Regions from separate parts of the Cupriavidus sp. GW822-FHT03E04 genome, predicted to be linked through region 2. Evidence: predicted binding sites of a transcription regulator. Region 2 holds the regulator's gene; each other region holds the start of a gene.
What was found. The regulator sigma-54, encoded in region 2, starts transcription at its own class of promoters, with help from an activator protein. The targets are predictions, from matches to a motif close to TGGCANGNAANCTGCTTT.

Region 1 (6,397 bases), on a different contig from region 2:
GTGTTGCGCTTGCGGTCGACCGTGCGCACCACGTGCAGAGTCTTGAACAGGATCGACATGCGCTCGGAGAACACATTGTCCTGCTGGCGCAGCGGCCCCTTGAACGTGATCGGCCCTACCTGGCGGCAGGCGATGGAGCTTTCCGGCGGGTCTTCGGCCATGCCCAGCGAGCCCTTGATGCCTCCGGTGCGGGCACGCGACACGTAGCAGGTCACGCCTTCGACCTGCGGATCGTCATAGGCTTCGATCACGACTTTGTCGGAGCCGGTCATGCGGAAATTGGTGCTCACGCTGCCGATCTCCTCGGCATGCGCAGCCGGCGCCAGCAGCGCAAGCGCCGCCAGAAGGCCGGTCAGGGGCCACCGCGGCCCACGGGAAACGCGATGGAAACGCCCGGATGGCATGGCCGTGCCCCCCACCTCAGGACACCGTGCCGGTGATTTCATCGTGCCGTTTTTCCATTTCCTGGCGCAACTGGCGGCGCAGCTGGGCTGCGGCAAAGCGCTGGCGCTCGACTTCGTCGCGGGGCACCAGCGGCGGCACTTCGGCGGGCGCACCGTTGTCGTCCACAGCGACCATGGTGAAGTAGCAGCTGTTGGTATGGCGAACCAGCTTGCTGCGGATATTCTCCGTGATCACCTTGATGCCGATTTCCATGGAGCTGCGGCCGGTGAAATTGACTGCCGCCAGGAACGTCACCAGCTCACCCACGTGGATGGGCTGGCGAAACACGACCTGGTCGACCGACAGCGTGACCACGTAGCGCCCGGCATAGCGGCTGGCACAGGCGTAGGCCACCATGTCGAGGTACTTGAGGATGGTGCCGCCGTGCACATTGCCGGAGAAATTGGCCATGTCCGGCGTCATCAGCACGGTCATGGAAAGCTGGTGGGACAGGTCATTCATGATGAAAATCCGGAATCTGGAAGCGGCCGGGCCGACCCGCGGTGCAGGTCGAAAGGCTGGCGCCGACGATCGGCAGTTTAACCCGGAACGATCGCCCTGCCCTGCCCCCGAGAACGTCAAAAAGCACCCCGGCACCAATAAAAAAGCGGCCCAACGGGCCGCCTTCCTGTTTGCGCCTGGGCGCGGACTACTTATTTCTTCTTGTTCACAGCGTCCTTGAACCCTTGGCCGGCAGAGAACTTGACCGTCTTGGCGGCCGGAATCTTGATGGTCTCGCCAGTACGCGGATTGCGTCCGGTACGTGCGGCGCGCTTGCCGGAGCTGAAGCTGCCGAAGCCCACCAGCGTTACCGAATCACCCTTGGCAACCGCCTTCTTAATGTTGTCCAGAGCGGCATTCAGCGCGCGCTCTGCTGCAGCATTGCTCAGTTCCGCGTCAGCGGCGATGGCAGATACCAGTTCACCTTTATTCATGGCTGATTTCCCTTGTTGGTCGTCTTGATCGGAGTGTCTGCCACGCGGCAAATTACCGATCGGCGCAGTCTAATCCGCGCTTTACGCATTGGGCAATCCCCAGTGGCACCAATGCAACGAAAAAAGCCGCAAATCCTTGAGTCAAGCGCCTTTGCGGGGAATTTACCCTCCTTTTCCGTGCTTTCAAATGCGGCCGGTGAGAGTAATGGTCATTCGAACGCCGGTACACGATGACAGGCGTCGCTTGACGAGGTCAGACCTGCGCTGTGTGCGCCTTGCTGCCGTCAAAAACCGCCCAGATGGCTTGGTCGGCGGTATGCCAATGGATTTGGATGGATGCGCCTCCACGGTCCATCATGGTGCATGAAATCCGTGAGCGTGAGCCCCAAATGGGGGCATTGCCTCATTTTGGCGCAGCCTCCATGTGCCTGGCCTACCCGGCGCATGCTATTCGGCTGCAGGTTATGACTTCTCAATCCGTGCGCCGCCCCCTTCGAGCGCGACAAATCGGTGCAAATCCCACCAACACGGTGCAGATCCCGGCCTGCGATGCCCCAGACTGGTACGCTTTTTGCGTACGTGTGCTCCCATTTTGCGCATAGAGGATTGTATGGACAAATGGAAGAGCGGCACCGATGCCCTGTTCATCTTGCTAGGGGCGATCATGGTGCTCGCCATGCACGCGGGCTTTGCGTTCCTGGAGCTGGGCACGGTGCGCAAGAAGAACCAGGTCAACGCACTGGTCAAGATATTGGTGGATTTTGCGGTTTCCACGATCGCCTATTTCTTTATTGGCTACACCGTGGCCTATGGGGTCGAGTTCTTCACCAGCGCCCATGCACTGGCGGAAAGAAGCGGCTATGAGCTGGTGAAATTCTTTTTCCTGGCAACGTTTGCCGCCGCCATACCGGCGATCATTTCTGGCGGCATTGCCGAGCGCTCGCGCTTCAATCCGCAACTGGTGGCCACCTTCGTGCTGGTGGGCCTGGTCTACCCCTTCTTCGAGGGCATCGTCTGGAATAACCGCTTTGGCGTGCAGGACTGGATCGCCTCGGTCGCGGGAGCGCCGTTCCACGACTTCGCCGGCTCCGTCGTGGTCCACGCCATGGGCGGCTGGATCGCGCTTCCCGCCATCTTGTTGCTGGGCGCGCGCCGCGGCCGCTACCAGAAAGACGGCCGCATCAGCGCGCACCCGCCCTCGAACATCCCGTTCCTGGCGCTGGGCGCATGGGTACTGGCGGTAGGCTGGTTCGGTTTCAATGTCATGAGCGCGCAAACCGTCGACAAGATCAGCGGGCTGGTGGCCATCAACTCCCTGATGGCCATGGCCGGCGGCACGCTGGCCGCCTGGGCGGCCGGCCGCAACGACCCCGGCTTTGCCTACAACGGCCCGCTGGCCGGGCTGGTGGCGGTCTGCGCCGGATCCGACCTGATGCACCCGCTGGGCGCGCTGGTCACGGGTGCCATCGCCGGCGCGCTGTTCGTCTACCTGTTCACGCTGGCCCAGAACAAGTGGCATATCGATGATGTGCTGGGCGTCTGGCCGCTGCACGGGCTGTGCGGCGCATGGGGCGGCATTGCCGCCGGCATCTTTGGCAGCCAGGCGCTCGGTGGCATTGGCGGTGTTTCGCTCGGCGCGCAGTGCCTCGGCACCCTCCTTGGCATCGCGATCGCCCTGGTGGGTGGCACCGTGGTTTACGGCACGCTCAAGAAGGTCGTGGGCATCCGGCTGGACGCTGAATCGGAATACAACGGCGCGGACCTGTCACTGCATCGCATCTCCGCCACGCCGGAGCGCGAAACCAACTGGTAAGGCACGGTGCAAAGGGAATTGCGCCCTTGCGCCACGCCCCCTCACCTGCGACCCATGCCCGCGAGTGGCGCCCTGCGCCCTTTGCGGCCATTTTGTGCTTGAACTTCCGCTCGCCGCGTAGCAATAATGCGTTGCCCACCTTCGCGCCCCGCCGCCGATGCGCCCCGGGCATCCGCTGCTTGATATTCGTTGCCTGTATACCTGCCGAGCCAGCAAGGGAGAAACGCGATGGATGCTACAACGCTGCAGAAGTATCAGGATGTCGTCGTCGCCTATGCGACGGAAGTCGGGTTCAAGGTTCTCGCCGCCCTCGTCTTCTGGGTGATTGGCCGGTGGCTGATCCATGTCGTGGTGCGCATGGTGCAGGGGTCCCTGACCAAGCAAAAGGTCGACCCGACCTTGCTGCGCTATGTCGGTTCCATCGTCACGGTGACCCTGAATATCGTGCTGATCATCGGGATCCTGGGTTACTTCGGCATCCAGACCACCAGCTTTGCCGCACTGATCGCGGCGGCCGGCATCGCCATCGGCATGGCGTGGTCGGGGTTGATGTCCAACTTCGCGGCAGGCGCCTTCCTGGTGGTGCTGCGGCCCTTCAAGGTTGGGGATTTCGTCACGGTAGGCGGGATCACCGGCACCGTCAGGGAGATCGGCCTGTTTGCCACCACGCTGGACACGCCCGACAATGTCCTCACCGTGGTCGGCAACAATAAGATCTTTGCGGACACAATCCAGAACTTCAGCGCCAACCCGTACCGCCGGGTCGAGCTCAAGGCCCAGCTAGCCGGCAGCACGGACGTGGCGGCGGCCGCCACCCTGCTAAGGGAGCGGCTGGCCGCGCTGCCCAACGTTCTGGCCGAGCCGCCGCCCGACGTCGAGATTATCGAGTTCACCCTGGTAGGCCCGGTGCTTGCGGTACGTCCGTACTGCCATACCGACCATTACTGGCAGGTGTATTTCGACAGCAACCGCGTGATCCGCGAGAGCTTTGGCGAGGCCGGCTTCGCCGCGCCAATGCCAGCCCAACTGGTGGTGCTGCAAAACGGCGCGGCCGCTTAACCGTGTATCGATGGGATGGCGCGGCCACGCTGAGCCAGGCCGCCCCGCTATCGCAGCGGCATCGGAGCCCGGATCATTCGGCGCCGTGCACTGTCGCGCCTGAACGGCCGAAGGCCCGCATCAGCACGGCGCCGGTACCGCAAACGCCCATGACCACCGCCAGCGGCAACGCGCTGCCGTCCCGCCAGAAGCTGACGGCAGCGCCGGCCAGGGTACCCAGGGAGAATTGCAGCGTTCCCATCAATGCGGAAGCGGTGCCGGCACGATGGCCCTGCTGGTCCATGGCCAGTGCCGAGGCGTTCGGCAGGATGCAGCCGAGGCTGGCGATGAACACAAAGAAGCCCGTCAGCAGCACCGGCAGCGGCGCCAGGCCGGCGAGCACGGCCGCGGCCAGGACAAGGCCGGCCAGGCACGGCGCAAGCAGCGCGCCGCGCAGGACGTGGTCCAGCGTGCGGTTGCGCACCAGGCGCGCGTTGAGCTGCGACATGCCGATCAGGCCCAATGCGTTGGCGCCGAACACGAAGCCGTAATGGGAGGGATCGATGCCATGCAACTCGATCAGCACGAACGGCGACCCCGCAATGTATGCAAACATGCCCGCCTGCGCGCAGCCGGCCGACAGCGAATAGCCGACAAAACCCCGGTCTCGCAGCAGCTCGCCGTAGTTCGAGAGCACGCGGCCCAGGCGCAACGGCATGGCGCTGGCGTGGTCGAGCGATTCCTCCATGTAGCGGTGGACCACCCACAGGATCAGCAGGCTCGCACCGCACAACAACCAGAAGATGGCGCGCCAGCCGAATGCCGCCAGCACGGCGCCCCCGATGATGGGCGCCAGGATCGGCGCCAGGCCCATCACCAGCATCAGCGAGGAGAAGGCGCGCGCGGATTCATGGGCCTCCAGCCGGTCGCGAATGACGGCGCGCGCCATCACCATGCCCGCGCAGCCACCCAGGGCCTGCAGGAAACGCCACAGCATCAGCGCATCGACGTCACTCGCGAGCGCGCACCCGGCCGCGGCCAGCGCGTAGGCCAGCAGGCCGACATACAGCGGCGGCTTGCGGCCAAAGCGGTCGCTGATCGGGCCATAGAATGCCTGCCCCACCGCCAACCCGACCAGGAACGTCCCCAACGTGAGCTGCACGCGGCCGATATCGACCCCGAGATCCCCGGCCAGCGCCGGGAAACTCGGCAGGTACATGTCAATGGAAAGCGGCGCCAGCGCGGTAAGCGAAGCGCATACCAGGAGCCAAAGCGGAAAGCGCCCGGATTGTGGGGCGCGGGTGGAGCGGGTCATCGAAACTTCCTGAGGAACAACTAGGCAGCCGGCACGGCCACCGGCGCCCAATGCGTCAACCGGCTAGCGGCGTAGCGGCACGGGAGCGGCTAAAGACGTAATTGTTGCATAGCGTAACAAGCCGCGCACTCGGCACGCCGCGCGGCGATGATGCAAGCGCACGTCCGACCGGACGCGTGCAACTGTGATGACGGGCCTGGCGATACCGCGGCATTGCGGTAATTTCGGGCCTCGCTTCGCCGCGGAGTGGAGGAGTGCGTGGCTATCAACGGCAGCGACGCCAAGGGTACAATGCCAGCCTGTCGGCCGCCTGGGGCGGACGATCACGCAGCCCGACGCACCGCGGGAACCCACCCGATGGTGCGGTTCCCGGCAACGTTTTCCTGCATGAGAACAAGATACAAACTGCTTTCTGTCTGTTTTGCCCTGGCCGCCGGCGCGGCTAGTTTGCCGTGGGCGCAGCGCGCGCATGCGGCACCGGCTCCAGCCAGGGCCGCCGCCTCTGCGCCTGCCCCCGTGGTGGTGAACGAGGCCGATGCCCTGGCGCAAATGCTCAAGGGCGCTGCCACGGGCCAGAATACCGGCGCGGCAGGCGTGCCTGAATTGCTGCGCAATACCGCCCGCCCCGACAACATATTGTCGCGCGCTTGCCGCCAGCTCAACGACGCCCTGCCCATCGAGATCGATGGCGAGACGCGCTTGCGCCGCTGCCAGTCGGTCCCTGGCAAACATATCCTGTTCCAGTTGGAGCTGACCAAGTACCGAGGCCCCATGCTGGACCTCGCCAGCTTCGAGCTCAGCTACGCCGCGCCGCTGCAGCGCAATATCTGCGCGAACCGGGACGTTGAAATC
Region 2 (6,397 bases):
AGGACGACCAGACCTACGAAGTGACGCGCCCGGCCATGCGCTCCTATGAAATCGACCGTCCGCCCGTCACCGGCCACTCTGATCGCGGCACGATGAACGCGGAAGGCTCGGTCATCGACCTGTTCGGCAATGCCTTCATCGTGCGTACCCAGGGCCCCGACCCCGCCAAGGATCCGCAGATGACGGCCGCCTCGGAGTATTTCCAGGTGCTGGTGAACGATGACATCGTCAAGACCGACAAGGCTGTCAAGCTGACCCGCGGCCCGTCGGTGATGACCGCCAACGGCCTGGTCTTCAACAATGTCACTCGCGAAGTACAATTGCTGGGTAACGTACGCGGCACCATCATCACGGGGCCGCCGCCGGCGAGTCCCACGAAGTAGCCCCGAAGCCGCCCGCGGGCACCAACCGCCCGCGTCAACCGCCATCACGCCAACATGAATCCATTCCCGACGACTTCGTCCTGTCTGCGCCGCAGCACGGCCGCTTTGCTGACGCTGGCCGCCGTCCTGGGCCTCACGCTGGCCGCGCCCGCCAGCGCCGAAAAGGCCGACCGCGAAAAGCCGCTGGTCCTGGAGGCCGACAATGCCAGCTACGATGACGTCAAGCAGGTCTATGTACTGACTGGCAACGTGGTGCTGACCAAGGGCACCATGGTGCTCAAATCCGACGCAGCCGAAGTCCGTACCGATCCCGAGGGCTACCAGTACGCGGTCGCGACCTCCAAGGGCGGCAAGCAAGCCTATATCCGCCAGAAGCGCGACAACGTCGACGAGTACATCGATGGCTGGGGCGACCGCATCGAATATGACGGCAAGCAGGAGTTGTCCAAGCTGATCGGGCGCGCCCGCATGGCCCGCCTGGCCGGCGCCAAGCTGGTCGACGAGATCCGCGGCGCGGTGATCACCTATGACAGCCGCAACGAGTTCTACACGGCCAGCGGCGGCGCCGAGAACGCGACCGCGGGCAGCCCGTCGGGCCGCGTGCGCGCCGTGCTGTCGCCCCGCCAGGAGCAGCCCGCCAGCGGTGCCGCAGCCAATCCGCTGCCGCTCAAGCCGGCAACTGCCCCCGTCAACCCCTGACCTGACGCCGCCACGTCCCTGATCCACGGATTCTGACTTCACCTTCATGACCGCTACCCAAACCGCACCGTCCCAGCCCGCCACCCTGAAGGACAGCAGCACGCTGGTCGTGCGCCACCTGAAGAAGCGCTACGGCTCGCGCACCGTGGTCAAGGACGTGTCGCTCGACGTGAAGAGCGGCGAGGTGGTCGGCTTGCTGGGCCCCAACGGCGCGGGCAAGACCACGTCGTTCTACATGATCGTGGGGCTGGTGGCGCTGGACGAAGGCGATATCGTGCTCGACGACAAACACATCAGCGGCCTGGCCATCCATGAGCGAGCACGCATGGGCCTGTCCTACCTGCCGCAGGAAGCCTCCGTGTTCCGCAAGCTCAATGTGCAGGAAAACATCCGCGCAGTGCTGGAGCTGCAGCTCAACGATGGCAAACCCCTGGGCAAGGCCGAGATCGAGCGCCGGCTGGACACCCTGCTGGATGACCTGCAGATTGCCCACCTGCGCGACAACCCGGCGCTGTCGCTGTCCGGCGGCGAGCGCCGCCGCGTGGAAATCGCCCGCGCGCTGGCCTCCGCGCCGCGCTTCATCCTGCTCGACGAGCCCTTCGCCGGCGTCGACCCGATCGCGGTTGGCGAAATCCAGCGCATCGTCAGCTTCCTCAAGGCACGCAATATCGGCGTGCTGATCACCGACCACAACGTGCGCGAGACGCTAGGCATCTGCGACCACGCCTACATCATCAGCGAAGGCGCGGTGCTGGCGTCCGGGCAGCCTGAGGACATCATCGCCAACGAGTCGGTGCGCAAGGTCTACCTGGGCGAGAACTTCCGCATGTAAGGGCGCGCGGCGCCTGCCGCGCATCGCCCCCCGGGCGGCTTCGGTGTCGCCTTTTATCCTTCAAACGATCATAGCGACACCAGCGATAGCAATTTCCGTTCCATCAGTACGGAAGTTGGGCATAAAATAGGTCGCATGAAACCGTCGCTACAGCTCCGCCTCTCGCAGCATCTCGCGCTTACGCCGCAACTCCAGCAGTCGATCCGGCTGCTGCAACTGTCCACGCTTGAACTGCAGCAGGAAGTGGAACAGGCGCTGACCGAGAACCCCTTGCTCGAGCGTGAGAACGACTGGCTGGACAGCCCGTTGCGCGTGTCTTCGGACGGCTCGGTGAACCTGCAGAGCGCGCCCGCGCCAGCGCCCGCCGATGGCCAGGGCACCAGCGAGAACCGCCCCGATGGCGCGCCCGAAGCCGACGACAGCTACTCTGACAGCAATGAGGATTACGGCAGCGACTGGAGCCTGGACGACTTCGCCCGCCGCCCGCAAGGCGAAGACGACGAAAAAACCCCGATGCAGCTGCGCGACGCCGAGCCCACGCTGCGTGAACACCTCATGGAACAGCTGGCGCCGCTCAAGATTTCCCTGCGCGACAAAGGGCTGGCTATCTTCCTGGTCGAGTCCCTGGACGATGACGGCTACCTGAGCACCACGCTCGAGGAAATCTGCAGCGAGCTGCCGGAGGAGCTCGAGTTCGAGGTCGACGAGATCCAGGCTGTGCTCACGCTGCTGCAGAGCTTCGATCCGCCGGGCGTCGGGGCACGCAACGCCGCCGAGTGCCTGGCGCTGCAATTGCGCAGGCTCAAGCATCCGCAGCGCGAACTGGCGCTGAGCATCGTCACCAACCACCTCGAGCTGCTGGCGGTGCGCGATTACACGCGCCTTAAAAAGGCGCTGCAAGTGGACGAACCGGAACTCAAGGCCGCACATGAACTGATCCGCTCGCTCGCGCCCTATCCCGGCCATGCCTACAGCCGGCCAGAAGCGGACTTCGTGGTGCCTGATGTTTTTGTTCGAAAATTGAGCGGCGGATGGATCGCCCACCTCAACCCGGATGTGATGCCGCGGCTACGCATCAACGACATGTACGCGCAGATTTTGCGCGGTGCAAAAGGCGATGCAGGCGCGGCCGGACTGCAGCAAAAGCTGCAGGAAGCACGCTGGTTGATCAAGAATATCCAGCAAAGGTTCGACACGATATTGCGCGTCGCACAAGCCATTGTCGAACGTCAAAAGAACTTCTTCACCCACGGTGAAATTGCGATGCGCCCCTTGGTTTTGCGGGAGATTGCCGATACACTGGGTTTACACGAGTCCACCATCTCTCGGGTGACTACCAATAAATACATGGCAACGCCGATGGGGACTTTCGAGCTGAAGTATTTTTTTGGCTCTCACGTATCCACAGAAACCGGCGGCGCGGCCTCATCAACGGCAATCCGTGCGTTGATCAAGCAATTGATAGGAGCCGAAGACGCTAGGAACCCCTTGTCCGATAGCCGGATTGCCGAATTGCTCGGCGAGCAAGGCTTTGTGGTAGCACGGCGTACCGTTGCCAAATACCGCGAAGCGCTCAAGATTCCCGCGGTCAATCTCCGTAAGACTTTGTAGCCGAGCTGCATCGCCTGCCTGATGCAGCTCTTTCAGAAGGAGAAACGCTATGAACTTCAAGATCAGTGGACACCACTTGGACATCACGCCCCCTCTGCGTGAGTACGTGGAAACGAAACTGGAGCGTATCGTCAGGCATTTCGATCAAGTCATTGGCGTAAGTGTGCTGCTCTCTGTCGACAATACAAAAGAAAAGGACCGGCGGCAGTACGCGGAAATCAATCTACATCTCAAGGGCAAGGACATCTTTGTCGAAGCGCATCATGAAGACCTGTATGCCGCTATCGACGCACTGGTCGACAAGCTCGACCGGCAGGTGATTCGCCACAAGGATCGCGTGCAGAGCCACGACCGTGAAGCGGTCAAGTATCAGATGGCCGCATCGCAGATGCAGCAATGACCGTGCCTGGCGGCCCACATACCGGGCCGTCGGTGTCAGTCCCTTGAAAAATGGAATCAAGCCGCGCCCAGAGCGCGGCTTTTTCGTTGCAGCCTACCCGATCGGGCCACACAGGGGATTCCGCAACGCATATGTACCAGTGTATGCTGTGCAATACATGGTTGACCGGCCTAGCCATTCCGGTGCATGCAGCACCGCTTGAGCGCATCGGCTATTGCAATGCACAAAGCGGAAGCGGGCCTGCTCTATAATGGCCAGACGCCCGACACCGGCATGGGGGGACACCCGGTGGAAACCTCGGGCCTTGGTTTTTTTACCTCTTTCCGCCCGGTGGGACGCCTCCTGGCCCCGGGCCTGCTTACTAGAAAACCCTGCGCATTCCACATGAATCGTTTGGCTAAATTGCTGCCACCCGGCAACATCAACCTCGACGTCAGCGTCACCAGCAAGAAGCGCGTGTTCGAACAGGCCGGGCTCCTCTTCGAGAACAACCATGGCGTAGCGCGCGCGACCGTGACCGACAACCTGTTCGCCCGCGAGTCGCTCGGGTCCACCGGCCTGGGCGCGGGGGTTGCGATCCCCCACGGCCGCATCAAGGGACTGAAGCAGCCACTGGCCGCCTTCATGCGCCTGGCCGAGCCGATCCCCTTCGAGTCGCCCGACGGCAAGCCGGTCGCGCTGCTGATCTTCCTGCTGGTGCCCGAACAGGCCACCCAGCAGCATCTGGAAATTCTCTCCGAGATCGCCCAGTTGCTGTCCGACCGCGAGATGCGCGAAGGACTGGCTACCCTGCCCACCCCCGACGACGTGCACCAGTTGCTGACGCAATGGCACCCTTGATCCGGCACTGAAAGCCCGTCCCTGAAAGCACCCGAATGGAACTCACTGGCGTCACCTCGCAGTCGATCTTCGACGACAACGCAGCCGATATCAAACTCTCCTGGGTAGCAGGACTGGAGGGCGCGGACCGGGCCTTCGATGTCGAGTTCGCGCGTGAAGCCACGTCCGCGGCCGATCTCGTCGGCCACTTGAACCTGATCCACCCGAACCGGATCCAGGTGCTGGGCAAGCCCGAAATCACGTATTACCAGCGCCTCGATGACGAGATGCGCAAGCGCCAGATGGGCGAGCTGATCCTGCTGGAGCCGCCGTTCCTGGTGATCGCCGACGGCATGGAGCCGCCGCCCGACCTGGAACTGCGCTGCACGCGCTCGTCCACACCGCTGTTCACCACGCCGGTGTCTTCGGCCGCGGTGATCGACCACCTGCGCCTCTATCTGTCGCGCATTTCCGCGCCGCGCGTGACCATGCACGGCGTATTCCTCGACATCCTCGGCATGGGTGTGCTGGTGATGGGCGAATCCGGCCTGGGCAAGAGCGAGCTCGGCCTGGAACTGATCTCGCGCGGACATGGGCTGGTCGCGGACGATGCCGTCGATTTCGTGCGCCTCGGGCCGGACTTCATCGAGGGCCGCTGCCCGCCGCTGCTGCAGAACCTGCTGGAAGTGCGCGGCCTGGGCCTGCTCGACATCAAGACCATCTTTGGCGAGACTGCGGTACGCCGCAAGATGAAGCTTAAGCTGGTGGTGCAACTGGTTCGCCGCAACGATGGCGAATTCGAGCGCCTGCCGCTGGACTCCCAGTATCTCGACGTGCTCGGCCTGCCCATCCACATGGTCAAGATCCAGGTGGCGGCCGGCCGAAATCTCGCCGTGCTGGTCGAGGCCGCCGTGCGCAACACCATCCTGCGCCTGCGCGGCATCGACACGCTGCGCGACTTCATGGACCGCCAGCGCGCCGCGATGCAGGCCGATGTCGCATCGCGGGGTCAGGGCCGGCTACTCTAGGTTTGGCGGGCCCACGCCATGCGACCACGACGGGGCCGTTTTCAATTGCTTACATCCGGCCGCGCTTCGATGGTCAACGCGATTGGGGCATAGGCCGTTTTGTGCAGTAATGGGCATTGGGCCCAGCCCGGAGTTGCCGAGCCGACAGGCCAGCAGCCATGAAGTTTTCCACAGCCAGGAGAGCAAGCATGAAAAAATTGATCGCGATGTGCGTGCTGGTAGCCCCGCTTTTTGCCACCGGCGCCTTCGCCCAGAATGCACCGGCCGCTGCACCCGCGGCACCGGCGGCACCTAACACCCAGCAGGACAAGATGAAGGCTTGCAACACGCAGGCCACCGGCAAGAAGGGCGATGAGCGCAAGGCCTTCATGAGCAATTGCCTGTCCAATAAGCCCGCGGCCGCACCCGCCAAGAACAGCCAGCAGGAAAAGATGAAGACCTGCAACGCCCAGGCCACCGGCAAGAAGGGCGACGAGCGCAAGGCCTTCATGAGCGACTGCTTGTCCAAGTAAGCTACCGGCATCACTTGCGGCGCGGACGTGTAAAAATGGCGAACCTCTTCGGTTCGCCATTTTTTCTGGCACGGCGCCGTCATGACGGCGTCATCACCTGATGTTATGCTTGT
Region 3 (6,397 bases), on a different contig from region 2:
CAGGCGCCAAACAAGACCAGGCGCCGCACGCGTTCCGGCATCAGCGCGGCCGCGGTGGCTGCCACCACGCCGCCTAGCGAATAACCGACCAGGTCCACGGGCTGGTCTCCCGCCAGCGCCATGCAGTCGCGCACCTGTCCGACCAGCGCATCGAGCGTCAGTGGCGCGCCGTCGTCACGGGTTTCACCAGAGCCCGCAAGGTCCGGCGCCAGGCAGCGCCTGCGCTGCGCGAGCCCGGGCAGCAGCGCGGCCCAGTTGGTTTCCGCGCTGGAACTGGTGCCGTGCACAAGAAGAGTCGGCCGTCCGCTGCCGGCCTCGATCAGGCTGGTTCGGATAGGCACCGACGCGATTTCCAGACGTTGCATGTCGAACTCCCTTGGCTTCTTTTGGCGGGCTGGGTGGACAGGCTTACTGGGCGGTGATGCCGCCATCGACCGTGAACTGCGAGCCCGTGATGTAGCGGCCCTCGTCGCTGGCCAGCAGCAGGAACACGCCGACGATTTCCTCTGGCGTAGCCAGGCGGCCAAGGGGCGTGAAGGCTTCGATGCGCGCGCGTGCGGTGCCGCCACCGGCATCGCGCTGGTCCAGCGCGCCCTGGACCAGCGGCGTGTCGACGAAGCCGGGGTGGATGGAGTTGACCCGCACCGGCGGATTGAGCGTGGCGCCGTGCAGGGCGGCGGAGCGCGTGAGCAGCGTGACGCCGCCCTTGGCCGCGCAGTAGGCGGCAACCTGCGCGCCGCCCACCTGGCCGTAGACCGAGGAAACATTGACGATGGAGCCACCCGCACCCATCAGCGGCAGCGCGGCGCGGCAGCCCAGGAATACGCCGGTCAGGTTGACGTTGAGCGTGCGCTGCCAGTCGGCCAGCGTGCAATCCGCCACCGAGCCGCGCAGCGCGATGCCAGCGTTGTTCACCAATACGTCCAGTTTGCCGTGCCGTTCGCGCACCGCGCCCATGGCGGCTTCCCAGTCCGCCTCGCTGGTGACATCCAGCGTTTGGTAATGCGCTTGCACGTCTTGCGCCCGCAGCGCTTGCGCCAGGATTGTCCCGGTGGCATCGTCGATGTCGGCGAGCACCACGCGCGCACCGGCTTGCGCCGCCGCGCGCGCAAACGCCGCGCCCAGGCCGGACGCGGCGCCGGTGACCATGACCACTTTGTCTTGCAGCCGCTGCATGTGAAGTCTTCCTCGAACGGTGGGTGTCAATGCAATCGATGTCGTCGATGTCGTCGATGTGGCAGGTGCCGGCGGCCGGGCAATGCTAGGGCCGCTCGCCGGCATGGCGCAGCATAAAGTGCCCCCAGTCCGGCTTGCGCGTCTTCCACCAATAGGCGGTGGCATGGCTCGACCAGTTGTTGATGACCCTGCCGCTGGCCGACTTGTACCAACTGCTGCACGAGCCCGCCCACGCGGTCTGGCCAATGGCCGCCTGCAACGCCTGGTTGAAGCGCGTCACCACCTCCGGGCGCACCTCCATGGAGGCGAAGCGCGCCGAGCGGCAGGCCTGGATGCACCGCAGGACATAGCGGGCCTGGCACTCGAGCATGAAAATGATGGAGTTGTGGCCCAGGTTGGTATTGGGGCCGTACAGCACGAACAGGTTGGGAAATCCCGGCGCCGTCATGCCGAGATACGCCTCGGGATCCTCGCGCCACTGATCGGCCAGGGTGTGGCCGTGGCGGCCGGTGATGCGGATCGGCGCGAGGAAGGAGCGGGCGTCGAAGCCGGTGGCGAAGACGATGGCGTCGGCCCGATGCCTGGCGCCGTCGGCCGTGACCACGGCGTCGGATTCGACGCGCTCGATGCGGGCGGTCTCGACATGGACGTTCGGCCGCTTGAGCGCCTGGTAGAAATCGTCGGAGATCAGGATGCGCTTGCAGCCGATCGGGTAATCGGGCGTGAGCTTGGCGCGCAGCACCGGGTCGGGAATCATGTGCGCGAGGTAGCGGCGCGCCAGCGTTTCCAGTTCCCGGTTGCGGCCGCTGTCCCGCTGCATGCGCCCGAAGCGCAGTTCACGCTGCAGGTAGAGGTGCCAGCGATGCAGCCGGGCAGTCCACGGGTGCCGTTCGAAGCGCGCCTGTTGTCCGGGCGTATAGGCCTCGCCGTTGCGCGGCAGCACCCAGTTGGCGCTGCGCTGGAATACCGTCAGCTTGCCCGCTTCCGGCGCGATGCGCGGGATGAACTGCAGCGCGCTGGCGCCATTGCCGATCACCGCGACCTGCTTGCCGCGCAGATCGGCGTCATGCCGCCAGCGCGCGGAGTGGAAGGCCGTGCCGGCAAAGTGATCCAGTCCTGCAATATCCGGTGTCAGCGGGCGGTTGAGCTGCCCGGTGCCGCTGACGAGGATGCGCGCGGCGATGGTGTCGCCGTTGCTGGTGCGCACTCGCCACAGGCAGGCGGCTTGGTCGTAGCGCGCCTCGGTGACCTCCGTGCCGAAGCGGATATGCCCGAGCAGCCCGAAGCGCTCGGCGCAGTGCTGCAGGTAGCGATGGATCTCCGGCTGGGGCGAGTATGCGCTGGACCAGTCCGGCTTGGGCGCGAACGAGAAACTATAAAGATGGGAGGGGATGTCGCAGCCGCAGCCCGGGTAGGTGTTGTCCCGCCAGGTGCCGCCCACCGTGCCGGCCTTCTCCAGCACGACAAAGTCGTCGATGCCGGCTTGCTTGAGCTTGATGCCCATGCACATGCCGGCCACACCGGCGCCGATGATGACGATCTGGTCCGCGCCGGGCGTCGTTGACGCTTTCAATGGGCTGTCTCCGTCGTGCTTTTTCTGGGTAGTCGCGGCGCATGCGGCAACGCCTTGGCGCGCAATCGAGAGGCCACCATAGAGCCGATTGCGGATTCGGGCAAGGCACGGCGCAACATGCGTGCCGCCATGTGCCCCAATCTGAATCAGCCGGCGGCGGCGCACAGGCTTGGTGCGTGACGTTTGCGCACTATCGTGGTGCGATAGGTGGCCTGGCGGCCTCTGGAGGCTCGCCAGGCCGTGTGCACAGCCTTGTATACAAGCTTGTATGCCATGGCATGCTAGTTGCAGAAGAGGTACCCGGGGTGCGTTGTTCCTTTATCCAACACGACAATCTGGGAGCTGCAATGAAAAGACGTGACATGCTGAAGCTGTCGGCGGTAGCCGCCGCGGCCTTGTTTGCAACGGCAGGCGTGAGCCCGCTGGCATTGGCGCAGTCCAAGGAGCCGATCAAGGTCGGTATCCTGCATTCGCTGTCCGGCACCATGGCCATTTCCGAGACTTCGCTCAAGGACGTGGCGCTGATGACCATCGACGAGATCAACAAGAGCGGCGGCGTGCTTGGCCGCAAGCTTGAGCCGGTCGTGGTCGATCCCGCTTCCAACTGGCCGCTGTTCGCCGAGAAGGCGCGCCAGCTGATCACCAAGGATAAGGTTGCCGTCACGTTCGGCTGCTGGACCTCGGTGTCGCGCAAGTCGGTGCTGCCCGTTTATGAAGAGCTGAACTCGCTGCTGTTCTATCCGGTGCAGTACGAAGGCGAGGAAATGTCCAAGAACGTCTTCTACACCGGCGCGGCGCCCAACCAGCAGGCCATTCCCGCGGTGGAATACCTGATGAGCAAGGAAGGCGGCGGCGCCAAGCGCTTCTTCCTGCTGGGCACCGACTACGTCTACCCGCGCACCACCAACAAGATCCTGCGCGCCTTCCTGAAGAGCAAGGGCGTGGCGGACAAGGATATCGAAGAGGTCTACACGCCGTTTGGCCACAGCGACTACCAGACCATCGTCGCCAACATCAAGAAGTTCTCGCAAGGCGGCAAGACCGCCGTGATCTCCACCATCAACGGCGATTCCAACGTGCCCTTCTACAAGGAACTGGGCAACGCAGGCCTGAAGGCCAAGGACGTGCCGGTGGTGGCATTCTCGGTGGGCGAGGAAGAACTGCGCGGCATCGACACCAAGCCGCTGGTGGGCCACCTGGCCGCGTGGAACTACTTCATGTCGGTCAAGAACCCGGAAAACGAAGCCTTCAAGAAGCAATGGGCGGCGTGGGTCAAGGCGAACAACCTGCCGGGCGGCGACAAGCGCGTGACCAACGACCCGATGGAAGCCACCTACGTGGGCATCCATATGTGGGCGCAGGCCGTCAAGAAGGCCGGCACGACCGATCCCGACAAGGTGCGTGCCGCGATGTATGGCCAGACCTTCAAGGCGCCGGACGGCTTCACCCTGACCATGGGCGAGAACCATCACCTGTACAAGCCGGTGATGATCGGCGAGATCAAGGGCGATGGCCAGTTCACGGTGGTGTGGAAGACGCCCAAGGCCGTGCGCGCGCAGCCGTGGAGCCCGTTCATCGCGGGTAACGAAGGCAAGCCGGACAAGGTGATGTAAGCAGGGCTCCCGCCTGGCGCTCTCCTGCTCCCCCGCTTGGCCTCGCGGCTGGTGAGAGAGGGGAGGGCGCCAGGCAGTGCCTTTGCCTCTTCGCATGCTGTCCGCCGCTTCGGCGCGGTGGCGGCAAATCGTCACGCCGATCAAGGTGACGCGCGTGCTTCGCCGCGCGCGACTCGCAAACCTTATGCACCGACCCTTATCGTTCTCTCTCGCTTCACGGTTGCGCGCCATGCTGGCCGCGCTGCTCCTGCTGGCTGCGTGCCCGCTGTGGGCCGCGCCGCTCACGCAGGCCGACCTGAAGCCGCTGGCCGAAGACGACTTCGACGCCAAGACCGCCGCGATCACCGCACTGACCAAGGCTCCGGTGGCGCAGGCCGGCCCCATCCTCAAGGCCTTGCAGGACGATACGCTGCAATATGCGCCCGGCGTCGGCATGGTGCGCCAGGACGGCGACAAGCTGGTGGACGCGATCAGCGGCACGCCGGTCACGGTCAAGCCCGATGCGCTCGAAGCGCTCACCCTGAACAACAGCCTGCGCGCGATGGTGGACAGTGCCGCCAGCAGCACGCTGCTGCAATCGCCCGATGCGGCGGTGCGCACGCAGGCAGTCAATACGCTGCTGGACCAGCCGGGCAGCGCATCGCGCCCGGTGGTGGAGGCCGCGCGCAAGGCCGAGGCCGACGCCGGCCTGCGCACCAAGCTCGATGTGATCTGGGCAAATATCGTGCTGGCCGATGGCAGCCGCGACGATCGCCTCGAAGCCATCCGCATCCTTGGCCGCGACAGCAATCCGCAGAGCCGCCAGAAGTTGCAGCCGCTGCTGGAAAAGGACGCCGCCGGCAATTTTCGCGAGCCCGACGCCGAACTGCGCGGCGCCGCGCAGCAGGCGCTCGACGCCCTGCGCGGCGACCAGCGCCGCGCCGAGCTGATCGGCAACCTCTTTGCCGGCCTGAGCCTGGGCAGCGTGCTGCTGCTCGCCGCGCTGGGGCTGGCCATCACTTACGGCCTGATCGGCGTCATCAATATGGCGCACGGCGAATTCCTGATGATCGGCGCGTACGCCACGTACATGGTGCAGGGCGTGTTCCGCGCGCACTTCGCCAGCGCGTTCGACTGGTACCTGCTGTTCGCGTTGCCCGCATCGTTCCTCGCCTCCGCCGTGGTTGGCTTCGTGCTGGAGCGGCTGGTGCTGCGCCATCTCTACGGCCGCCCGCTGGAAACGCTGCTGGCCACCTTCGGCGTGAGCCTGCTGCTGATGCAGGCGGTGCGCACGCTGTTTGGCGCGCAGAACGTGGAAGTGGCCAATCCATCCTGGATGAGCGGCGGCATCGAATGGCTGCCCGGCATGGTGCTGCCGTACAACCGCATGGTCATCATCGTGTTTGCGCTGGCGGTGGTGGCGGTGGCCTGGGCCGTGCTCAACCGCACCCGCCTTGGCCTGTTCGTGCGCGCCACCACGCAGAACCGCACCATGGCGGCTTGCGTGGGCGTGCGCACCTGGAAGGTGGATAGCTACGCCTTTGCCTTTGGCGCGGGCATCGCTGGCCTCGGCGGCTGCGCGCTGTCGCAGATCGGCAATGTCGGCCCTGACCTCGGGCAAGCCTACATCATCGACTCCTTCATGGTGGTGGTGCTGGGCGGCGTGGGGCAGCTCGCGGGCACCATCATTGGTGCTTTCGGGCTGGGCCTGATCAACAAGTTCATCGAGCCGTTCTATGGCGCGGTGCTGGCCAAGATCTTTGTCCTGGTGCTGATTGTGCTCTTCATCCAGAAGCGCCCGCAGGGACTGTTCGCGCTCAAAGGGCGCAGCGCGGAGGCATGATGAAGACTTCACTCTCGAATCCATCCACGGCGGGTTTCCGGCTGGCCGTGCCGGAGCGCCAGCCGCTGTTCTCCGGGCGCAGCTGGACCGCCTTGCTGGTGATCGCGCTGGTGGTGGGCATCGGCGTGCCGGTGTGCGCGCTGCTGGTGCCCGAAGGCCATCCCATGCATCTGTCGGCCTATGCGCTGACGCTGATCGGCAAGATCATGTGCT

Region 1: a site for sigma-54 is predicted at 1,940-1,957, ahead of AC1RQC_RS22575 (ammonium transporter). Genes of this name have one in related genera too.
Region 3: a site for sigma-54 is predicted at 3,024-3,041, ahead of urtA (urea ABC transporter substrate-binding protein). Genes of this name have one in related genera too.

Annotation. Positions count from the first base shown of each region.
Region 1 is NZ_JBXANI010000015.1:90,122-96,518, reverse strand. Features, by position in the region: gene AC1RQC_RS22590 (CreA family protein) at 1-404, opposite strand, end outside; gene AC1RQC_RS22585 (acyl-CoA thioesterase) at 421-906, opposite strand; gene AC1RQC_RS22580 (HU family DNA-binding protein) at 1,098-1,379, opposite strand; gene AC1RQC_RS22575 (ammonium transporter) at 1,990-3,192, shown strand; gene AC1RQC_RS22570 (mechanosensitive ion channel family protein) at 3,421-4,251, shown strand; gene AC1RQC_RS22565 (Bcr/CflA family multidrug efflux MFS transporter) at 4,325-5,545, opposite strand; gene AC1RQC_RS22560 (hypothetical protein) at 5,933-6,397, shown strand, end outside.
Region 2 is NZ_JBXANI010000016.1:159,719-166,115, reverse strand. Features, by position in the region: gene lptC (LPS export ABC transporter periplasmic protein LptC) at 1-383, shown strand, start outside; gene lptA (lipopolysaccharide transport periplasmic protein LptA) at 438-1,082, shown strand; gene lptB (LPS export ABC transporter ATP-binding protein) at 1,129-1,914, shown strand; gene AC1RQC_RS23915 (RNA polymerase factor sigma-54) at 2,050-3,525, shown strand; gene hpf (ribosome hibernation-promoting factor, HPF/YfiA family) at 3,575-3,925, shown strand; gene ptsN (PTS IIA-like nitrogen regulatory protein PtsN) at 4,310-4,765, shown strand; gene hprK (HPr(Ser) kinase/phosphatase) at 4,801-5,772, shown strand; gene AC1RQC_RS23895 (PsiF family protein) at 5,961-6,284, shown strand.
Region 3 is NZ_JBXANI010000020.1:173,018-179,414, reverse strand. Features, by position in the region: gene AC1RQC_RS27595 (alpha/beta fold hydrolase) at 1-365, opposite strand, end outside; gene AC1RQC_RS27590 (SDR family oxidoreductase) at 409-1,176, opposite strand; gene AC1RQC_RS27585 (flavin-containing monooxygenase) at 1,262-2,749, opposite strand; gene urtA (urea ABC transporter substrate-binding protein) at 3,097-4,362, shown strand; gene urtB (urea ABC transporter permease subunit UrtB) at 4,547-6,184, shown strand; gene urtC (urea ABC transporter permease subunit UrtC) at 6,184-6,397, shown strand, end outside.